One region of the Saccharopolyspora sp. NPDC000359 genome, then DNA from elsewhere that is predicted to be linked to it. Evidence: riboswitches for the same ligand, from Rfam matches in the RefSeq annotation. Region 1 holds a riboswitch; each other region holds the start of a gene.
What was found. A riboswitch is a leader RNA that binds a small molecule or an ion and turns the genes downstream of it on or off. The one in region 1 is predicted to bind S-adenosylmethionine.
Positions count from the first base shown of each region.

Region 2: another riboswitch for S-adenosylmethionine. It lies ahead of ABT324_RS04975 (methionine ABC transporter ATP-binding protein); the one in region 1 lies ahead of ABT324_RS07605 (aminotransferase class V-fold PLP-dependent enzyme).
Region 3: another riboswitch for S-adenosylmethionine. It lies ahead of thrC (threonine synthase); the one in region 1 lies ahead of ABT324_RS07605 (aminotransferase class V-fold PLP-dependent enzyme).

Region 1 is NZ_JBEPDU010000007.1:157,280-164,333, forward strand. Features, by position in the region: gene ileS (isoleucine--tRNA ligase) at 1-2,555, shown strand, start outside; SAM riboswitch class IV at 2,683-2,798, shown strand; gene ABT324_RS07605 (aminotransferase class V-fold PLP-dependent enzyme) at 2,837-4,174, shown strand; gene lspA (signal peptidase II) at 4,356-5,018, shown strand; gene ABT324_RS07615 (RluA family pseudouridine synthase) at 5,060-5,944, shown strand; gene ABT324_RS07620 (hypothetical protein) at 5,988-6,284, shown strand; gene ABT324_RS07625 (NAD(P)(+) transhydrogenase (Re/Si-specific) subunit beta) at 6,338-7,054, opposite strand, start outside.
Region 2 is NZ_JBEPDU010000004.1:191,505-198,558, reverse strand. Features, by position in the region: gene ABT324_RS04995 (TatD family hydrolase) at 1-747, shown strand, start outside; partial or broken gene ABT324_RS04990 (transglycosylase family protein) at 1,027-1,278, shown strand; gene ABT324_RS04985 (resuscitation-promoting factor) at 1,841-3,331, shown strand; gene rsmA (16S rRNA (adenine(1518)-N(6)/adenine(1519)-N(6))-dimethyltransferase RsmA) at 3,509-4,369, shown strand; SAM riboswitch class I at 4,545-4,632, shown strand; gene ABT324_RS04975 (methionine ABC transporter ATP-binding protein) at 4,881-5,900, shown strand; gene ABT324_RS04970 (ABC transporter permease subunit) at 5,897-6,580, shown strand; gene ABT324_RS04965 (MetQ/NlpA family ABC transporter substrate-binding protein) at 6,660-7,054, shown strand, end outside.
Region 3 is NZ_JBEPDU010000018.1:75,827-82,880, forward strand. Features, by position in the region: gene ABT324_RS14305 (adenosine deaminase) at 1-227, shown strand, start outside; gene ABT324_RS14310 (VOC family protein) at 331-711, opposite strand; gene ABT324_RS14315 (EamA family transporter) at 1,067-1,930, opposite strand; gene ABT324_RS14320 (sulfite exporter TauE/SafE family protein) at 2,163-2,969, opposite strand; gene rpsT (30S ribosomal protein S20) at 3,179-3,439, shown strand; gene holA (DNA polymerase III subunit delta) at 3,492-4,478, opposite strand; SAM riboswitch class I at 4,575-4,708, shown strand; gene thrC (threonine synthase) at 4,721-5,980, shown strand; gene ABT324_RS14340 (DNA internalization-related competence protein ComEC/Rec2) at 6,050-7,054, opposite strand, start outside.

The DNA.
Region 1 (7,054 bases):
AGACGCCGCTGTCCAACACCGAGACCCGCATGGACGACGTGTACCGCCAGCGCCAGGACCCGGCGGTGACGGTCGGGCTGCGGCTCACCGCCCCGGGCAAGGCCTTCGACGGCGCGCTGGCCCTGGTCTGGACGACCACCCCGTGGACCCTGCCGTCCAACCTCGCCGCAGCGGTGCACCCCGAGGTGGACTACGTGCTCGTCGCGCCGGGCAACAGCACCGAGCGCTACGTGCTCGCCGAGGCCCGGTTGGGCGCCTACGCGCGGGAGCTCGGCGAGGACGTCGCCGACCACGTTGTCGAGCGATTCAAGGGATCCGACCTGCTGGGCAGCCGGTACCAACCGCCGTTCGACTTCTTCGTGGGCCGCGAGAACGCCCACCAGGTGCTCGCCGCCGACTACGTCACCACCGACGACGGCACCGGGATCGTGCACATCGCACCGGCCTTCGGTGAGGAGGACAAGCTCGTCACCGACGCCGCCGACATCGAGCCAGTGGTGCCGGTCGACGCGCACGGCAAGTTCACCGCGGAGGTGCCGCCGTACGAGGGCCTGCAGGTCTTCGAGGCGAACAAGCAGATCGCCCGCGACCTCAAGGACGCGGGCCTGCTGCTGCGGCACGAGACCTACGACCACCCGTACCCGCACTGCTGGCGCTGCGACAACGCGCTGATCCAGCGGGCGGTGTCGTCCTGGTTCGTGGCGGTCAGCAAGTTCAAGGACCGGATGGTCGAGCTCAACCAGCAGATCAACTGGGTGCCGGGGCACATCCGGGACGGCCAGTTCGGCAAGTGGCTGGAGAACGCCCGCGACTGGAACATCTCCCGCAACCGGTACTGGGGTTCGCCGATCCCGGTGTGGGTCTCCGACGACCCGAACCACCCGCGCACCGACGTCTACGGCTCGCTGGACGAGCTGGAGCGCGACTTCGGGGTACGGCCGAAGGACCTGCACCGCCCGGAGATCGACGAGCTCACCCGGCCCAACCCGGACGACCCGACCGGCAGGTCCACCATGCGCCGAGTGCCGGAGGTGCTGGACTGCTGGTTCGAGTCCGGCTCGATGCCGTTCGCGCAGGTGCACTACCCGTTCGACAACGCCGGGTGGTTCGAGCACCACTACCCGGGTGACTTCATCGTCGAGTACAACGGCCAGACCCGCGGCTGGTTCTACACGCTGCACGTGCTGGCCACCGCGCTGTTCGACCGGCCCGCGTTCAAGAACGTGGTGGCGCACGGCATCGTGCTGGGCCACGACGGGCTGAAGATGTCGAAGTCCAAGCGCAACTACCCGGACGTCAACGAGGTCTTCGACCGCGACGGCTCGGACGCGATGCGCTGGTTCCTGATGGCCAGCCCGATCCTGCGCGGCGGCGACCTGGTGGTCACCGAGCAGGGCATCCGGGAGGCGGTGCGCCAGGCGGTGCTGCCGTTGTGGAACTCCTGGTACTTCCTGGCGCTGTACGCCAACGCCGAGGGCGTCACCGGTGAGTCCAGGGTGGACAGTCAGCACGTGCTGGACCGCTACGTGCTGGCCAAGACCCACGAGCTGGTCGGCGACGTGCAGGCCGCGCTGGACTCGCTCGACCTGGCCGGGGCGTGCGGCACCGTCCGGGACTTCCTGGAGGTGCTGACCAACTGGTACGTGCGGCGCTCCCGCGACCGCTTCTGGGCCGGTGACCGCGACGCCATCGACACCCTGCACACCGTGCTGGAGGTGACCTGCCGGGTGATGGCGCCGATGCTGCCGCTGACCGCGGAGGCGGTGTGGCGCGGGCTGACCGGGGGCCGCTCGGTGCACCTGGCCGACTGGCCGCTGGTCGACGAGCTGCCCGCGGACGCGGCGCTGGTGAGCGCGATGGACCAGGTCCGCCAGGTGTGCTCGACGGCCTCGAAGTTGCGCAAGGCCAACAACCTGCGGGTGCGGTTGCCGCTGGCCAAGCTGGTGGTGGCCACCGCGGAGGCGGAGGCGCTGCGGCCCTTCGCCGAGCTGATCCGCGACGAGGTCAACGTCAAGGAGCTGGAGCTGACCACCGACGTGGCCGCGCACGGCCACTTCGAGATCGCGGTGAACGCGCGGGCGGCCGGTCCGCGGCTGGGCCGCGACGTGCAGAAGGTGATCAAGGCGGTCAAGGCGGGCGAGTGGAGCCGCACGCCGGGCGGTGCGGTCGTCGCGGCCGGGATCGAGCTGCAGGAGGGCGAGTTCACCGAGCGGCTGGTGTCCACCGACTCCGGTGCGGCTTCGCCGCTGCCCGGCGACCTGGGGCTGGTCGTGCTGGACACCGAGGTGACCCCGGAGCTGGCCGCCGAGGGCGTGGCCCGCGACGTGGTCCGCGTCGTCCAGCAGGCGCGCAAGGACGCGGGCTTCGAGGTCTCCGACCGGATCACGGTGACCGTCTCGGCGCCCGAGGAGGTGCTGTCGGCGGTGACTGCGCACCGCGAGTTCATCGCGGCCGAAACCCTCGCCGACGCGGTCGAACCCGGTTCCGCGGTCGGCGGTTCCACCGGCACGGTCGGGGACGGCACCGAGGTCGAGGTTTCGGTCGCCCGGGTCTGATCCCCGACGTGGGCGGGCACCTCGCGCGTGAGGTGCCCGCCCACGTTGCTGTGACGCAGACCTCTCCCACGCTTCGGGAAGAGGTGTTGCTCGCGGTGCGGGCCCTTTCCTAATCTCCTGTTCCGAAGGTCATGAGTGCCAGCGCCAAGCCCCGGCTCGCTGGCCGGCAACCCTCCAACCGCGGTGGGGTGCCCCGGGTGAGGACCTGGCCGGTCGCGCAGGGCGACCCGGCAAGCGCGGACCCCTCAGGACGGGTCCGATGAGGCCCTGGGAGGGGCATCATGACGTCTGCCGTCGTCACCATTCCGACGCAGTCCACTGCTGACCACCGCGTGCCCGCCGTGGTCGGGAACGCGCTGCGGGTCCCGCTGGTCACCGGGGGCAGCGCCACTTACGCCAACCTCGACCACGGCGCCAGCGCGCCCTGCCTGGAGAGCGTCCGGACGGCTGTTGACCAGCTGCTGCCGTGGTACGCGAGCGTGCACCGCGGCGCGGGTTTCGCCTCGCAGGTGTGCACGCGGGTCTACGAGGGGGCGCGGGACGTCCTGCGCGAGTTCGTCGGGGCCCGCCGAACCGACTCGGTGATCTTCACCCGCAACACCACCGACGCGCTGAACCTGCTGGCCAGGGCCCTGCCACGCAGCACTTCCGTCGTCGTCTTCGACACCGAGCACCACGCCGCGCTGCTCCCCTGGGGCGGCCCGCGGGTGCGGCGGATCGAGGCCCCGGGAACCCCGGCCGAGGTGGTCGCCGCGCTGGACGCGGCGCTGGCGGAGTGCCCGGAGGGGCCGCGGCTGGCGGTGATCACCGGGGCTTCCAACGTCACCGGCGAGCTGTGGCCGGTCGCTGAGCTCGCCCGGGTCGCCCGCCGCCGCGGTGCGCGGACCGTGCTGGACGCCGCGCAGCTCGCCCCGCACCGCCCGGTGCGGATCGCCGAGCTCGACATCGACTACGTCGCCATCTCCGGGCACAAGCTCTACGCGCCGTTCGGTGCGGGCGCGCTGGTCGGGCGCGCCGACTGGCTCAACGCCGCGGACCCGTACCTGGCCGGAGGCGGTGCGACCCGGCAGGTGCACGAGCGCGCGGTGAGCTGGACCAGCGGAGCGGAGCGGCACGAGGCGGGATCGCCGAACACGGTCGGCGTGCACGCCCTGGCCAAGGCTTGCGCGGAGCTGTCGGCGAACTGGTCGGACGTCGTGGCGCACGAGGAGGCGCTGCTGGGCCGGTTGCGCGCCGGGTTGCGCGAGGTGCCGGGGTTGCGCGAGCTCCGGCTGTTCGGGCCCGACCACGAGCGGGTCGGCGTGGTGAGCTTCACCGTCGACGGCCAGGACCCCGGACTGCTCGCCGCCGCGCTCTCCGCCGAGTACGGCATCGGCGTCCGCGACGGGCTGTTCTGCGCGCACCTGGCCACTCGGCGGTTGCTGTCCCGCGCTGGGGCGGACGCGGACCGCGCGGTGCGCGTCAGCATCGGCCTGGGCACCACGGCCGAGCACGTCGACCGGCTGGTGGGCGCCCTCCGCGAGCTGGTCGCCAACGGCCCGACCTGGCGCTACGAACAGGTCGACGGCCGCTGGACCCCGGTCGACGACTTGCGCCCCCTCCCGGACTTCCTCCCCTGACCACTCCCACCCCGCGGCTCCTCCCGGGTTGGGTGGGCGTGGTCCCGGTGCGGCGTCGAGTCGCAGTTTCAATTGAAACTGCGATTCGGGCCCCTGGCGGACCGCAGTTTCAATTGAAACTGCGGGGCGGGGCAGTGGGACTGCCGGAACCCGGTCGGTGCGGTTCAGGGACAATGGGGGTGTGAGCAGCGACCAGTCCACACCCAGGCAGTCATCCCCGGAGTCGGCCGACCCCGGGGAAGCCGTCGAGCAGGCGCCCGAGACCCCGGCCGAGACCGCCGGGACGTCCAGCGGAGCGCCCGGTGAGCGACCGCGCACACCGCGCAAGCTGCTGGCGCTGCTGTTCGGGGTGGCGTTGGTCGGGCTCGGGCTCGACATCCTCACCAAGGTCCTCGTGGTCGCCGAGCTGGAGGGCGAGCCGCCGGTGGAGGTGCTCGGCGGACTGCTCTACCTCGACGTGCTGCGCAACCCGGGCGCGGCGTTCTCCCTGGCCACCGGCCTGACCTGGCTGCTGGCGCTGCTGGCCATCGCGGTGGTCGGCGTGATCATCTGGCTGGCCCCGAAGCTGCGCTCGCCGGGCTGGGCGATCGGCCTCGGCCTGGTGCTCGGCGGCGCGTGCGGCAACCTGGTGGACCGCATCTTCCGCGCGCCCGGCCCGCTGCAGGGCCACGTGGTCGACTTCCTGTCGCTGCTCGCCCCCGGTGGCGCGGTGTGGCCGGTGTTCAACATCGCCGACAGCTGCATCGTCGTCGGCGGCGTGCTGGTCGTGCTGCTGTCGTTGATGGGCCGTGACTACGACGGCACCGTGCACCGGAAGAAGAAGGCGGCGGGGAACGAGTCGTGAGCGATCTTCGAACTCTGCCGGTGCCCGAGGGGCTGGACGGCATGCGGGTCGACGCGGGCCTGTCGAAGCTGCTGGGGCTGTCCCGCAACGCGGTGGCCACCCTCGCCGAGTCCGGTGACGTGCTGCTCGACGGCAACCCCGCGGGCAAGTCCGACCGGCTGGTGGCCGGTTCGTGGCTGGAGGTGTCCCTGCCCGCCGCGCAGCAGCCGCTGCAGGTCGTCGCCGTGCCGGTGGAGGGGCTGGAGATCCTCCACCAGGACGACGACATCGTGGTGGTGGACAAGCCGATCGGCGTCGCGGTGCACCCGAGCCCCGGTTGGGAGGGCCCGACGGTGGTCGGCGGGCTGGCCGCCGCCGGGGTGCGCATCGCGACCACCGGCGCCGCCGAGCGGCAGGGCGTCGTGCACCGGCTCGACGCGGGCACCACCGGGGTGATGGTGGTCGCCAAGAGCGAGCACGCCTACTCGGTGCTCAAGCGGGCGTTCAAGGAGCGCACCGTGGACAAGCGCTACCACGCGGTGGTGCAGGGGCACCCCGACCCCAGCCGCGGCACCATCGACGCGCCGATCGACCGGCATCCCCGCCACGACTACAAGTTCGCGGTGGTCACCGGCGGCAAGCCGAGCATCACGCACTACGAGACGGTGGAGGCGTTCCGCGCCGCCTCGCTGGTGGACGTGAAGCTGGAAACCGGTCGCACGCACCAGATCCGAGTGCACTTCTCAGCGATCAAGCACCCGTGCGTCGGCGACCTGACCTACGGTGCGGACCCGGTCCTGGCGCGAAAGCTGGCCATCACCAGACAGTGGCTGCACGCCCGGAGCTTGTCCTTCGAACACCCCTCGGGCGGCTGGGTGACCTTCGAGAGCCAGTACCCGGACGACCTGCAGCACGCGCTCGACGAGCTCCGCGACCAGGACCGCTGAACCAGGTACCGTTGCTGCACGACCTACCCGTGGAGGGGGCTTGATGGCACAGTCGGGAACGTTCGGGGGCTCGGATGCGCCGACACCGCCCACCGGCATGCCGGTGATCGACCCCGGGGCTGACGCGGAGACCCCGCCCAGCGGGTTCACCAACCTCGGCGACGTGATCAGCGCGGAGGACGTGGGGTCGGCCGCGCCCTCGGTCCTCGGCGCCCCGGAGCCCACCCCCTCGTCGGGTGAGGCGGGGGACTGGCCGAAGCTGGAGTACCGCAGCCGGAACAAGCCGGAGCGCCCCAAGCGCTCCAGCCCGCTGGACTTCTTCCGGAAGAAGGAAGGCTGAGCCCCGTCGCCGGGCGCGACTTCCCGTGAGATCGCGCAGGGGAGTCGCGGCGGTCAGAGGGCTTTGAGCTCTTCGACGATCTCCCGGACCGAGGACTTGGCGTCGCCGAAGAGCATCGCCGTCTTCGGGTCGGTGTAGAGGGCGTTGTCCACTCCGGCGAAGCCCGCGCGCATCGAGCGCTTGAGCACGACCACCGTCCGGGCCTGGTCGACGTTGAGGATCGGCATGCCGTAGATCGGCGAGCTCGGGTCGCTGCGCGCCGCCGGGTTGGTGACGTCGTTGGCGCCGATCACCAGCGCCACGTCGGTGCGGGCGAACTCGTCGTTGATCTCGTCCATCTCCTTGAGCTGCTCGTAGGGCACGTCGGCCTCCGCGAGCAGCACGTTCATGTGCCCGGGCATCCGCCCGGCCACGGGGTGGACCGCGTAGGCCACGCCGACGCCGCGGTCCACCAGCAGCTTCGCCATGTCCTGCACCGCGTGCTGGGCCTGCGCGACCGCCATCCCGTAGCCGGGCACCACGATCACCTGCCCCGCGTAGGCCAGCTGGATGGCCACGTCCGCGGCGCTGACCGAGCGCACCGGGCCACCGCTGGTCACCGGGGCGGACGCGGCGGTGCCGCCGAAGCCGCCGGCGATGATCGACGGGATGGAGCGGTTCATCGCCTTGGCCATCTGGTCGGTCAGGATCGAACCGGAGGCGCCCACGAGCATCCCGGCGACGATCATCGCCGTGTTGCTCAGCGCGAGACCGGCCGCCGCGGCGGACAA
Region 2 (7,054 bases), on a different contig from region 1:
GGCGCGAAGACGCCCGACGAGGTGCGGGCCGTCGTGGACCGCGCGGAGTCCGCCGGGGTCGGCCGGGTGGTGACCGTCGCCGACGACATCTCCTCGGCGCAGTGGGCGGTCGAGGCCGCCTCCTGGGACGACCGGGTGTTCGCCGCGGTCGCCCTGCACCCCACCCGCACCAAGGACTTCGACGACGCCGACCGCCGCACGCTGGAGGAGCTGGTCCAGCACCCGCGGGTGGTCGCGGTCGGCGAGACCGGCCTCGACTACTACTGGGACTACTCGCCGCCGGAGCCGCAGCAGGAGGCGTTCCGCTGGCACATCGACCTGGCCAAGCGCAGCGGCAAGCCGCTGATGATCCACGACCGCGACGCGCACCAGGACATCCTGCGCGTCCTCACCGAGGAGGGCGCGCCGGAGAAGGTGGTGTTCCACTGCTTCTCCGGTGACGCTGAGTTCGCGCGGTCCTGCGTGGACGCCGGGTACGTGCTCTCGTTCGCCGGGACCGCGACGTTCCGCAACGCCAACGCCCGGGGCCTGCGCGAGGCGGCGCAGCTGGTGCCGCTGGAGCAGCTGGTGGTGGAGACCGACGCGCCGTTCCTCACCCCGCACCCGTTCCGCGGCCAGCCGAACGAGCCCTACTGCGTCAATTACACCCTGCGGGACCTCGCCGAACTCCGCGGGATGACGCTGGAGGAACTGGTGGTAGCCACAACCGCCACCGCCGAGCGGCTCTTCGGCCTCGATCAGGTGTAACCCGGGGCCGCGTTCCCTCACTCGCCGTTCCCTGCTAACGGGTGTTGACGCACGCCCGCTTGCAGTCCGCCGCGCCATCCTTACCGTCCACTGTGGAAGCCGGGGTGGAGGGCACCCCCCGAACTCCACCACTCGCTGGCGGAGGCCCTCCTGCCCGGAGGCACAGCAGTCAGGATTGCGATGAAGTTCGGTGATTTCGCGAAGGCGACCGCTGCGGCGGCCATCGTGCTCTCGGGCGCGGCGTCGGTGGCGGCGGTGTCGCCGGGCTCCGCGGCGGCCGCCGGGGTCTGGGACCGGCTGGCGCAGTGCGAGTCCGGCGGGAACTGGTCGATCAACACCGGCAACGGCTACTACGGCGGCCTGCAGTTCAGCCGCCCGACCTGGAAGGCGCACGGCGGCGAGCGGTTCAACCGCTACCCGCACCGGGCGACGCGCGAGCAGCAGATCGTGATCGCCGAGGTGCTGCGCGCGGAGCGAGGCGGATACGGGGCTTGGCCCGCCTGCGCGCGGAAGCTGGGACTGCCGAGGTGACGTTCACGACTCGCCCTGGGACGCGGTTCCCACGGTGAGGGGAGGGGAGCCCGGCCCGAGCACGCAGCGCGCTCGGGCCGGGCTCGCGTCGCGGGGCCGAGGAACGGCCGTTCCGCTGCGTTGTCAGCCCCGTGTGTTACATCACCAAGGTTCGGCGGGAATCAGTTAACGCCCCCGCCCTGGTACCCCTGAACGGGGCAATTTTGGGCGATCTTGCTTACTGATCGTGGTTGGTTGCCTGGCAAACCGGCGTAACGCAGGTCACATGCGGGAACCGGGTGCTTGGCTGCACCGGTTGATCACGCTAGAGTCTCGGCCTCGTAACCGATGACAACCAGTCATGGGGAACGCCCGTTAGTCTCGCCGGTGTACGTCGGGGAAGCGGGCCGTGGGCAAGGGTGCCCCGGTCGGCTAGGACGGCAGTTGGCTTGCGGGAGTCGGATACAGACACGAAGCACGAAGGTTGTGCGCCTGCGGGAACGAAGGAGTTGAGCGATGACACCGTCTCGCCCGACGCCCTCCCGCATCAGCGCGACTTCCGCCTTCGGGAGGTAACGACCCTGTGAACGGACGCGGCGAGCCCAGCTATCCCGGCCACCAGGCCGAGGGCTACTGGGCCGATTCCTTCGACTCTGCAACGGACTGGTTCACCCCGGTCCAGGCCGCTGAGCAGCACACCGCGGTCGGTCTGCTGGACCGGCCCGAGACTGAGCGCTACCCGGCCGAGGACCACCCCAGCTTCCCGCCGGGCGCCCTGGACATCACCCCGGAGGACATCTACGAGGCTCTCGGCCCGGACGCCGAGGACGTGCTCGCGACCGCCGAGATCGACGTCGACGAGGTCATCCGGCTGATCAACGCCGAGACCGTCGTCCTGCCGCCGCTGGTCCTGCCGGAAGAACTGCCGGAGGCCGAGCCGGGCGCCGCCCCGCCGCAGGAGGCGGTCGAGGCGATCACCGTCTGGAAGCGACGCTTCCTCAAGGGCGCGGTCGCTGGCGTGCTGCTCACCCTCACCGGCACCGGCGGCGCGGCCGCCGCGATGGACAAGTCGGTGACCGTCGAGGTCGACGGGCAAGAGCGCACCGTCAACACCTACGAGAGCACCGTCGCCGAGGTCCTCGAGGACGAGGGCATCACGATCGGCCAGCACGATGCGCTGAGCCCGTCCCCGCAGGCCAAGGTCGGCCACGGCGACACCATCACGCTCGACCGCGGTCGGCTGCTCACGCTCAACGTCGACGGCGAGGTCCGCGAGGAGTGGGTCCGCTCGGTCACCGTCGGGCAGGCGCTGCAGCAGCTCGGCGTGCCCACCGAGGGCGCCTGGCTGTCCGCTGACCGCAGCATGGCCGTGCCGAGCGAGGGCATGGAGCTGGTCATCAAGACCAGCAAGGACATCACCCTCATCGACGGCGCCGGTGAGCCGCGGCAGCTGACCACCACCGCGGCCAACATCGATGAGCTGCTCAAGGAGCAGAACCTCCAGCTCGGCGCCGAGGACACCATCACCCCGGGCGGCGACCAGCGGTTGGTCACCGGTGCCGAGGTGCGTATCACCCGCACCGGCAGCACGGTGATCAACGTGACCACGCCGGTCCAGCCGCCGGTCCGCGAGATCGTCGACAACACGATGTTCAAGGGCGAGGAGCGGGTCGAGTTCCCCGGCGTGCCCGGCGAGAAGATCGTGACCACCCGCGTGACCACCCGCAACGGCGAGGAGGTCGGCCGGGAGGTCGTCGGCGAGAAGGTCACCAAGGAAGCGCAGGAGAAGGTCGTGCGCGTCGGTGGCAAGCAGCCGCCGACCAGCGGGGTCTGGGACAAGCTGGCGCAGTGCGAAGCTGGCGGCAACTGGGCCATCAACACCGGCAACGGCTACTACGGCGGCCTGCAGTTCAACAAGTCCACCTGGGACGCCTACGGCGGCGACCAGTACGCGCCGTACCCCCACCAGGCCAGCCGCGAGCAGCAGATCGCGGTCGCGGAGAAGGTCCGCGCCGCCCGCGGTGGCGGCTACGGCGCCTGGCCCGGCTGCTCGTCCAAGCTCGGCCTGAGCTGACGGCTCCAGCCCCGTCCCGCGCGGCGGTGCGGGTAGCGGACCCTCAGCGCCCTCGACTGCGGTGAAGGGCACCTCTCGTCGGCCCGATCGGCGGGAGGTGCCCTTCACCAGCTGCTGCCCTCCGACGTCGCCGCACCTGGTCGGGGCTGTTGGGTGGGGTGCGGGTACGTTTTGTCTGTGGACGACCAGCAGGCGGCGCTGCTCGGCCCGGCCGACGTGCGTCGGCTGGCCGAGGAGCTGGACATCCGGCCGACGAAGAAGCTCGGGCAGAACTTCGTGCACGACCCGAACACGGTGCGGCGCATCGTGTCCTCAGCGTCGGTCACCGCCGACGACGTCGTGCTGGAGGTCGGACCCGGCCTCGGCTCGCTGACGCTCGCCCTGCTGCCCGCTGCGGGCGCGGTGACCGCCGTGGAGATCGACCCGGTGCTGGCCGCCAGGTTGCCGCGCACCGCCGCCGAGTTCGCCCCGGCGCTGGCCGACCGGCTCACCGTGCTCGAAGCCGATGCGCTGCGCGTCCGCGCCGCCGACTTCCCCGCGCCGCCCACCGCGCTGGTCGCCAACCTGCCCTACAACGTCGCCGTGCCGGTCGTGCTGCACCTGCTGGCCGAGCTGCCGAGCCTGGAGCACGGGCTGGTCATGGTGCAGGCCGAGGTCGCCGACCGGATGTCCGCCGAGCCCGGCAGCCGGGTCTACGGCGTGCCCAGCGTGAAGGCCGCGTGGTTCGCCGACGTGCGGCGCGCGGGCCCGGTGCCGCGCAAGGTGTTCTGGCCAGTGCCCAATGTGGACTCCGGGCTGGTGTCGTTCCACCGCGTCGACCCGCCGTCGGGCGCCAAGCGCGAGGACGTCTTCCGCGTGGTGGACGCGGCCTTCGCGCAGCGGCGCAAGACGTTGCGCGGCGCGCTGTCCGGCTGGGCCGGGTCCGCCGCCCAGGCGGAGGAGCTGCTGCGGGCCGCGGGCGTCGACCCGACGGCGCGCGGGGAGCAGCTGCGGATCGCCGACTTCGCGCGCATCGCCGAGGTCGCGGGCGACCGCTGAACCACTCGTCCGGGTGCTTGCCAGGCGGGGTCAATCCGCTACTAGGAGTCACTGCTAACGCGTGGTGTGGCGGAGAAATTCCCGCTCGTCCGGGTGTGTGATTTGGCGAACGATTCCGGAAAGTGACGACTATCAACTTGCGCTGGAATCCGCCAGTGGGGTCTACTATCCGGGAAATCCATCCCGAGCGGCCGAGAGACCTGGCTCCCAGACGCCGCAGCAACCACCCGACGGGCAGGTGCTAACGCCAGGACCGATGGAGTAGCTGTGGATTCCAACGCGCTGTTAGCCGGCCCGCCCGCGGAGCACACCCGGTCGCTGTCGGCCCGGTCATCGCAAAGCCACATCCGGAGGCTGCTGACGCAGCGTCGCGTCATCGACCACGGGCGGCGCACCACCACCGCCTGTCGTCGCGAGATGTGACCCAGCTCTTCCCCTCCCTTTCCGAAGTTCCCTGGCCTGCTGCTCCCTGCGCGGAGCGCGGCCGTCGCGAGCTGATGTGGAGCCGATCGTGATCACAGTCGAGAACCTGACCAAGTCCTTCCAGCAGAACAACGGCACCGTGCGCGCCCTCGACGGCGTCACCATGGAAATCCCGGCCGGCGCCGTGTGCGGCGTGGTGGGTCCCAGCGGCGCGGGCAAGTCCACGCTGGCCCGCTGCATCGCCCTGCTGGAGAAGCCGGACGCGGGCGCCATCCGGGTCGACGGCACCGACCTGGTCTCCCTCGACGGCAAGGCGCTGCGCGCCGCGCGCCGACAGATCGGCGTTGTGCCGCAAGGGGATTCGCTGCTGCGGCAGCGCACCGCCGCGGGCAACGTGGCGCTGCCGCTGGAGGCGGCCGGGATGTCCGGCCCGCAGCGGCGCAGCCGCGTCGGCGAGCTGCTGGACCTCGTCGGGCTGACCGACAAGGCCACGGTCTACCCCGACCAGCTCTCCGGTGGGCAGCGGCAGCGGATCGCGGTCGCCCGCGCGCTGGCCGCCAAGCCGTCGGTGCTGCTGGCCGACGAACCGACCTCCGCGCTGGACCCCGGCACCACCGACTCGGTGCTGACCGTGCTGGACCGCGCCCGCGCCGAACTCGGCGTCACCGTCCTGGTGGTGACCCACGACATGGCCGTGGTGCGCAAGATCGCCGACGACGTCGCGGTGCTCGACGGCGGCCGCGTGGTCGAGCACGGCAAGGTGCTCGACCTGGTCGCCGAGCCCGGCAGCCGGGTCAGCTCGACGCTGCTGCCCGCCACCGACCAGGCCGAGCCGCTGCGCCCGACCGACGGCCGCCACGACGTGGTCGCCGAGGTCGTGCTGGTCGGCTTCGCCGCGGTCGGGGCGCTGCTGCCGGAGGCGGCCAGCCGGTTCGGTGTCGAACTGGCGATCCTCGGCGGCGGGCTGACCCGCCTCGGCGACACGCCGGTGGCGAAGTTCAAGGTCGGCCTGAGCGGCGAGCGCGCGGAGGCCGCGCTGAAGTGGATGGTCGAGCGGGACGCGCACGTGCGACGCGCCCCGGTCTGCGTTGACGGAGTTGCTGCGTGACTGATGTGACCCCCTGGTCGGAGGTCTTGGAAATCCTCGGTGAGGCAACGCTCGGCACGCTGTACATGGTGTTGGTGTCCACCCTGCTGGCAGTGCTGGGAGGCCTGCCGCTCGGTGTCCTGCTACACCTGAGCTCGCCGGTGGGGCTGAACCCGAAGCCTGCGCTGTACCGGGTGCTCGGCGTCGTGGTCGACGTCGTGCGCTCGGTGCCGTTCGTGGTGCTGCTGGTGGTGCTGGCCTCGTTCACCCGGCTGCTGATCGGCACGTCGATCGGCAGCACCGCGGTGATCGTGCCACTGACCATCGGCGCGATCCCGTTCTTCGCGCGGTTGACCCAGAACGCGTTGCGCGAGGTCAGCTTCACCGTCGTGGAGGCGGCGATCACCACCGGGTCCAGCAGACTGCGGATCGTGTGGACGGTGCTGCTCGGCGAGGCGCGGGCCGCGCTGGTCGGCGCGGTCGGCGTCACCGCGGTGGCGCTGATCGGCTACGCCGCGATGGCGGGCGCCATCGGCGGCGGTGGCCTGGGCACCACCGCGATCCAGGACGGCTACCAGGGCTACGACGACCGGCTGCTCTACGGCTCGGTGGTGGTCCTGGCGGTGCTGGCGTTCGGGATGCAGCTGATCACCGACCTCACGGCCAAGCTGGTCGACCGCCGCCGCACCGCGGCGGGCTGATCTTCCGGGTCCGGGTGACCCGACCTCCCCTCGTCCGGGAACGCGTTCCCGTTCTGACGTCCAGAAAGGACAACCCCTGATGCGTTTGCGCTTTGCTGCCCTGGTGGCTGCCGCCGGTCTGGCGCTGACCGCGTGCGGTGGCGGCCCGACCGCTGCCGAGGACCCCAACGCGCCGATCCGGGTCGGGGTCAACCCCACCCCGCACGGCGAGATCCTCGAGTACGTCAAGGACAACCTCGCCGAGCAGGCCGGGATCGACATCGAGATCGTCAAGTTCGACGACTACAACCGGCCCAACGAGGCGGTGGCGCACGGCGAGCTGGAGGCCAACTACTTCCAGCACGTCCCGTACCTGGAGGAGTACCGCAAGCAGCGCGGCGGTGACTTCGAGTGGGTCGCGCCGGTGCACCTGGAGCCGCTGGCGGTGTACTCCAAGCAGTTCAAGTCGCTGCAGGAGATCCCAGGTGGCGCGAC
Region 3 (7,054 bases), on a different contig from region 1:
AGCTGTCCCAGCACCCGCTGCCGCGACTGCTCGACGCCGGGCTGCTGGTGACGATCAACTCCGACGACCCGTCCTACTTCGGCGGGTACGTCGGGGAGAACTTCGTCGCGCTGCAGGACGCGCTCAAGCTCGACGACGCGGTGCTGCGCCAGCTCGCCGCGGATTCGTTCCGGGCATCGTTCCTCCCCGACGCCAAGCGCGACGCGCTGATCGCCGAAATCCAGTAGCCACTTCTCCCCTGCGGCCCCGCCCCGGACGGCGGGGCCGCAGGAGACCGGCTCGCATGGCCGCGCGAGCCGGAACAGAGCTGGTCACGGTGCCCCGCGGACCTCAGAGGTTGCGGACGTCGATGCGCAGCGGATGGTCGTCCGGGATCTCCACCAGCACGATCCGCATGCCGTCCGGGTCGGCGATCCAGGCCTCGTCCAGGCCCCACGGCTTGCGCTCGGGCTCGGCCAGCACGGTGACGCCCCGCTCGCGCAGCTGCGCGAACTCGGCCCGGACATCGCGCACCTGCACCCACAGGACCTGGTCCGGGCTGGGGCCGGGCCCACCGCTGCCGGAGACCTCCAGGAACCCCTGGCCGAGGAAGAACACCGTGCCACCGGGGAACTCCCGAGCGATCGCCAGTCCGAGCACGTCCCGGTAGAACCGCACCGACCGGTCCCGCTCGCGGGGCCGGAGGATCAACCGGCTGGCCAAGACATCCATGCCCCATTCCTACCGGCCCGCACCCCAGACTGCCGAGTCACCCGGTCCTCGCAGCGCGCTCCGCCCGAAGTAGCACAGCCACGCGAGGTGGTGGGTTCGGCATCGCATGCGATCACCAGGACACCCCCGAAGCCGGGGGCGACCTCAGGCTGGCTATGCGCATGCGCGCGCTGCACTTCGGCATCGAGCTCATCGCAGTGCTCGTGCTGTTGCGCAACGAGTCATCCGGGAGAAGCCCGGCTCCGCCATCGCACGCCCAGGCACCGATGGCACGCGCCGTGCGAGTGCCCGGGAGTACCTGCCGAAGTGCACCGCACCGCCGCAGGAGTTCGCGGGTCCCCGAGCGCGGGGCCGGTCAGGCGAGGCCGAGCAGGACCACCCCGGTGAGGACGACGAGGGCGCCCGCCATGCGGCGGCCGGGTTGGGACTCACCGAGGAAGCGCCAAGCCAGCAGGCCCGCGATCACGATGCTCAGCTCCCGGGCGGGGGCCACCAGGCTCACCGGGGCGAGCTGCATCGCGAACAGCACCAGGATGTAGGCCAGCGGCGACAGCAGCGCCACCGCCAGCACGGACGCCCGGTGCTCGGACCAGACCGCGGCGATCTGGGCGCGGCGGCGAACCGCGTACGGGGCCAGCAGGACCGACCTGGCGAGGTTGTTCGCCCAGTCGTACAGCAGCGGGGACAGCGCCAGGCCGGTCACCGCGTAGGCGTCCCACACCGTGTAGATCGCGATCAGCGAGCCGGTCAGGACGCCGAAACCGACCCCGGCCAAGCTCGCGCCGGAGCGGGGCACCCCATCGGACAGCCCGATCACGAGCACGCCCGCGATGACCAGCAGGCCGCCCGCCGCCCCGAGCCAGCCCGGCCGCTCACCCAGCACCAGCACCGCGATCAGCATCGCCAACATCGGGCCGGTGCCCCTGGCCAGCGGGTACACCACCGACATGTCACCGACGGCGTAGCCGCGCTGCAACATCAGGAAGTAGGCCAGGTGCACGACCGCGCTGACCAGCACCCCCAGCACCCAACTGCGCAGAGGTGGAGCCCCCTGCCAGAGCAGCACCCCGGCGGCCACCGGCAGGTAGAGAGCAGCCGAGCAGGTCGCGGTCAGCCACACGAACCCGGGGCCAGCCGATCCGGCGCGCTTGGCGAAGAAGTTCCAGCCCGCGTGCGCGAACGCGGCGGCGACGACGAGGAGCACGGCGACCAAGCTCATGAAGAACCCTCCGTGCCGCGCGGGCGCGCAGCAACCGGGTTCCTCCAGGCTTTTGTCCCGTCAGATGTGCGACCGCTTCCGTTCCGCGACCGCCGGTGCCGCTCGGACCAGTCCCCCGCGCTCCTGGTTGTGGCGATCTGCGACGGAGCTGGGGCGGAACCCTAGGCACAACCAGCGCTGATGGTACGCCGCCCCGGCGCGCGGTTTGAAGGATCTTGTGGGCTGCGGCACGTCAGGCGCCCGCAGCGAGCTTCCAACCCAGGCTGATCACGAGGCCGACGACCACGGTGAGGAAGACCCGACGCACGAAACCCGAGCCACGCCGGGCCGCGACCACCGCGCCCAGGACGCTGCCCGCGATGTTGCTCAACGCCATCAAGATCCCCAGCCCCCACAGCACCTTGCCCGCCGGGATGAAGAAGATCAGCGCACCGATGTTGGTCGCGACGTTGACGACCTTCGCCGTGGCCGAAGCAGTGAGGAACGCGAAGCCGACCAAGCCGACCAGCAGGAACACCAGGAACGAGCCGGTGCCCGGGCCAGCGATGCCGTCCCAGAAGCCGATCACCGCGCCACCCGCGAGCATCACGAGCAGCTGCGCGCGGCGCTGGAAGCGCGGTGCGTCCACCGAACCGAGGTCGGGCTTGCGCCAGGTGTAGAAACCCACGGCCACCAGCGCGACGAGCACGACGATGTTGAGCACGTGCGAGGGCAGGGCGTTGGCGAGCATCGCGCCACCCAACGAACCCAGCAGCGCCACCACCGCCATCGGCAGCGCGGCGCGCCAGTCGATCGGGGTGCGCTTGGCGTAGGTGCGGGCCGCTGCCGAGGTGCCCGCGATCGCCGCGACCTTGTTGGTGGCCAACGAGTAGATCACCTCGCCGCCGGGCATCAGCAGCAGCATGGCGGGTAGCTGGATCAGGCCGCCACCGCCAACGATCGCGTCGACCGCCCCGGCGAGGAACGCCGCCGCGCAGAGGAACAGCAGACCGGCGAGCGTGAGATCGGCGAAACCGGGCCAGTTCAGGGCGTCGAGCACGAGGATCGACCTTATGGCCTGCCGCGCCGGTTCCGAGGCGGATGTGATCGCTCTCGCCCCGGCTCGCCCGGCCGACATCCGCCCAGGTCGCGGCTGTTAACATGGTCGACCGTGCCGTGCGGCGTTCCGCCGTGGAGGAAACCTGCCCCCGGGCAGGGCCGATCAAGCGCGGCACGACTGATTCGTCACGACGAGGAAGAGGCGCACCAGTGGCCAACATCAAGTCCCAGATGAAGCGGATCAAGACCAACGAGAAGAACCGGCAGCGCAACAAGGCCGTGAAGTCCTCGCTGAAGACCGCGATCCGCAAGTTCCGCGAGGCCGCTGCCGCCGGCGAGAAGGAGAAGGCCATCGAGCTGCAGCGGGCCGCCAGCAAGGCGCTGGACAAGGCCGCCAGCAAGGGCGTGATCCACCGCAACCAGGCCGCCAACAAGAAGTCCGCGCTGGCTCAGCGCGTCAACGAGCTCTGAGGCTCGGCCTGGTCTTCGGCCCCTTCCCCGGCGGGAAGGGGCCGTTTGCCGTTCAGGAGCGCTGGTTGCGGAGTTCGACCAGGCGCAGGACGGTGCGCTCCAGCGCGTAGGTGGCGTCGGCGGCCATGCCCTTGACCCCGGCGTTGACCTCGGCGACGGCCTGGAGCGCGGCGGCGAGGCTCCTGGGGTTCCAGCCCCGGGACTGCGCCAGCGCCTTCTTCACCTTCCACGCGGGCATGCCCAGCTCCCCGGCCAGCCGGAACGGGTCGTTGCGACCACCGGCAGCGGCGACCCGGCCGATGGTGCGGACCGAGTCCGCCAGCGCATCGGCGATCAGCACGTGCGGCACACCGAGCTGCACCGCCCAGCGCAGCGCCTCCAGGGCGGCCGCGCGGTCCCCGGTCACCGCCTTCTCCGCCACCGCGAACCCGGTGACCTCGGCGCGGCCCCGGTGGTAGCGGCGCACCGCGGTCTCGTCCACCTTGCCCCCGGTGTCGGCGACCAGCTGGGTCGCTGCCGCGGAGAGCTCGCGCAGGTCCGAACCGACGGTCTCGATCAGCGCGGCCACCGCCGCCGCGTCCGCCTTGCCGCCCGCCCGGCGGACCTCGTCGCGGACGAACGACTCCCGCTCGGCGGGTTTGGTGATCTTGTTGCACTCGGTGACGCGCGCGCCCAGCTTGCGCAGCGCGTTGGGCAACTCCTTCGCGTGCTTGGACCGCCCGCCACCGGAGTGCACGACCACGAGCGTCACGCCGTCGACCGGCTGCTTGGCGTGCGAGAGCAGGGCTTCGGCGATCTCCTTGCCCGCGTCCTGCGCGGACTCCACGGCCAGCACCCGGCCCTCCGCGAACAGCGACGGGCTGAGCATCTCGGCGAGCTCCGGAGGGGTGAGTTCGCTCACCTTCACCCGGCGCAGCTCCGCTTCCGGGTCCGCCGCGCGGGCCGCTCCGACGGCCGCCCACAGCGCACGTTCCACCAGCAGTTCCTCGTCGCCGAGGACCAAGTGCAGCGGATCGGTGACCACGGCCGGTGAACTCATGCAGGCATGGTCCCACGCACCCGTGACGATCCCGGCATCTGGATCGGCCTGGCCAGAACGCGGCGCGATCCATTAGCGTTGCGAGCACAACCGAATAGCTCATCCAGAGGGGCAGAGGGAACGGCCCGATGAAGCCCCGGCAACCGTTCGCCCGGTGAATCGTGATGTTCAGCGCGAGGTCTCCGGCGAAAGCGGTGCCAATTCCGACCCGTCCGCGGGACAGATGAGGAGAGGACCTCGCGATGACCGCTGCTGCCCAGCGCACGAACACGACCTTCGACCTCGGCAACGCCGTCGAACTGGTGTCCAAGGAAGAGGGCCACCGGCAGCCGCTGGCCCCCGAGTTCGTGTCGCTCGAAGACTTCTCGCCGCTGGAAGTGGCCTACGACTTCCCCCGGATCCGCCGCGAGGACATCGAAGCCGGTCCCCGGTCGATCTGGCGCTACAAGCAGCTGCTGCCGGTGCCCTCCAACGTCGAGGAGCACCCGAACACCGACCCCGGCTGTACCCGCCTGATCCGGGCCGACAACCTCGCCAAGGCGCTGGGCGTCAAGCGGATCTGGATCAAGGACGACACCGGGAACCCGACCCACTCCTTCAAGGACCGCGTGGTCGCGGTCGCGCTGGCCGCCGCCCGCGAGTTCGGGTTCAAGGTGCTGGCCTGCCCGTCGACCGGCAACCTGGCCAACGCGGTCGCCGCGGCCGCCGCCCGCGCCGGGTGGGACTCGGTGGTGCTGGTGCCGAAGACCCTGGAGCGCGCCAAGATTCTGATGAGCGCGGTCTACGACGGCTCGCTGCTCGCCGTCGACGGCAACTACGACGACGTGAACCGCCTGGCCACCGAGCTGGCCGGGGAGCACGAGGACTGGGCGTTCGTCAACGTCAACGTCCGCCCCTACTACTCCGAGGGTTCCAAGACCCTGGCCTTCGAGGTCGCCGAGCAGCTCGGCTGGCGCATCCCCGAGCAGATCGTGGTGCCGATCGCCTCCGGCTCGCAGCTGACCAAGGTTCACAAGGGGTTCAACGAGCTCAGCGAGGTCGGCCTGGTGGAGCCGAGCCCGGTGCGGATCTTCGGCGCGCAGGCCACCGGTTGCTCCCCGGTGTCCACCGCGTACAAGAACGACCAGGACGTGGTGCAGCCGGTGCGGCCGGACACCATCGCCCGCTCGCTGGCCATCGGCGCGCCCGCCGACGGTCCGTACGTGCTGGACATCGTGCGCAAGACCGGTGGTGCCATCGAGGACGTCACCGACGACGAGGTCCGCGAGGGCATCCGGCTGCTGGCCCGCACCGAGGGCATTTTCGCCGAGACCGCCGGTGGGGTCACCGTGGCCACCGCGAAGAAGCTCGTCGAGACCGGCAAGATCGACCCGGACGCCGAGACCGTCCTGCTGATCACCGGTGACGGGCTGAAGACGCTGGACGCGGTCCAGGACCAGATCGGCCCGAAGGCCACCGTGGCTCCGACGACCGAGGCCGTCAACCAGGCCCTGGGCCTGTAACCCGCTTTCCCGGACGTGCGCGGTGCTGCTCGCGGCACCGCGCACGTACCGTCTACAAGGGACTGGAGTTCAGCGGTCCACCGCGCGCAGCGGATCTCCGCGTGAGACGTGCCGCGGACCTCGTGGGCCGGGCAGGATCGCGATGTCTCCTTCCTGGTCGGTGCGCAGCACTTCCGCGCCGCCGCGGGTGAGCAGGTCCACCACGAACGGGCTGGGGTGCCCGTAGCTGTTGCCGTCGCCGACGCTGATCAGCGCCGTCCGCGGCCGCACCGCGCTCAGCAATCTCGGTGTGGTGTACCGGGATCCGTGGTGCGGGACCTTGAGCACGTCGGCCCGCAGGTCCAGCCCGGCGGCCATGAGGCGCCCCTGGGCGGGCAGCTCGATGTCGCCGGTGAGCAGCAGCCGCCCGGCCGGGGTGGTCGCCAGCAGCACGATCGAGGCGTCGTTGGCGTCCTCGGCCGTCTGCGACCGGGTCGACGCCGGATCCGGTGCCAGCACGTCCAGCACCAGGCCCGGCCAGCGCACCCGCTGCCCGGACTGCATCGGCACGACCGGCACCCGGTGCGCCCGGGTGTCCCGCAGCACCTGCCGCATCGCCCACTCCGGCTCCCGCAGCGGCCCCACCGCCACCGCACCGACCGCGAACTCGCCCAGCAGCCCGGTGAGCCCGCTGACGTGATCGGCGTGCAGGTGCGTCAGCACGACCAGCGGGACGCGGCGCACTCCGAGTCGGTCCAGGCACGCTGCCGCCCGCCGGAGGTCGGGGCCGGTGTCAACCACCACTGCTTCCCCCGGGCGCCCGGTGGCGAGCACGAGCCCGTCCCCCTGGCCGACGTCGCAGACGACCATGCTCCAGCCGGGCGCGGGCCAGCCGGACACCGCGCTGCGCACCGGCACCAGCACGAGCACCGCGAGCAGCAGGCCCACCGACGCCAGGACGCGGAACCGCTTGCCGCGCAACGCGACCAGACCAACGGCGACCAGCCCCGCCAGCAGCAGTCCGCCGGTGGTCCCGGGCAGCCAGTCGAAGGCCCCGCCGGGCACCGCTGCTGCCCGGTCGGCGACCAGCACCAG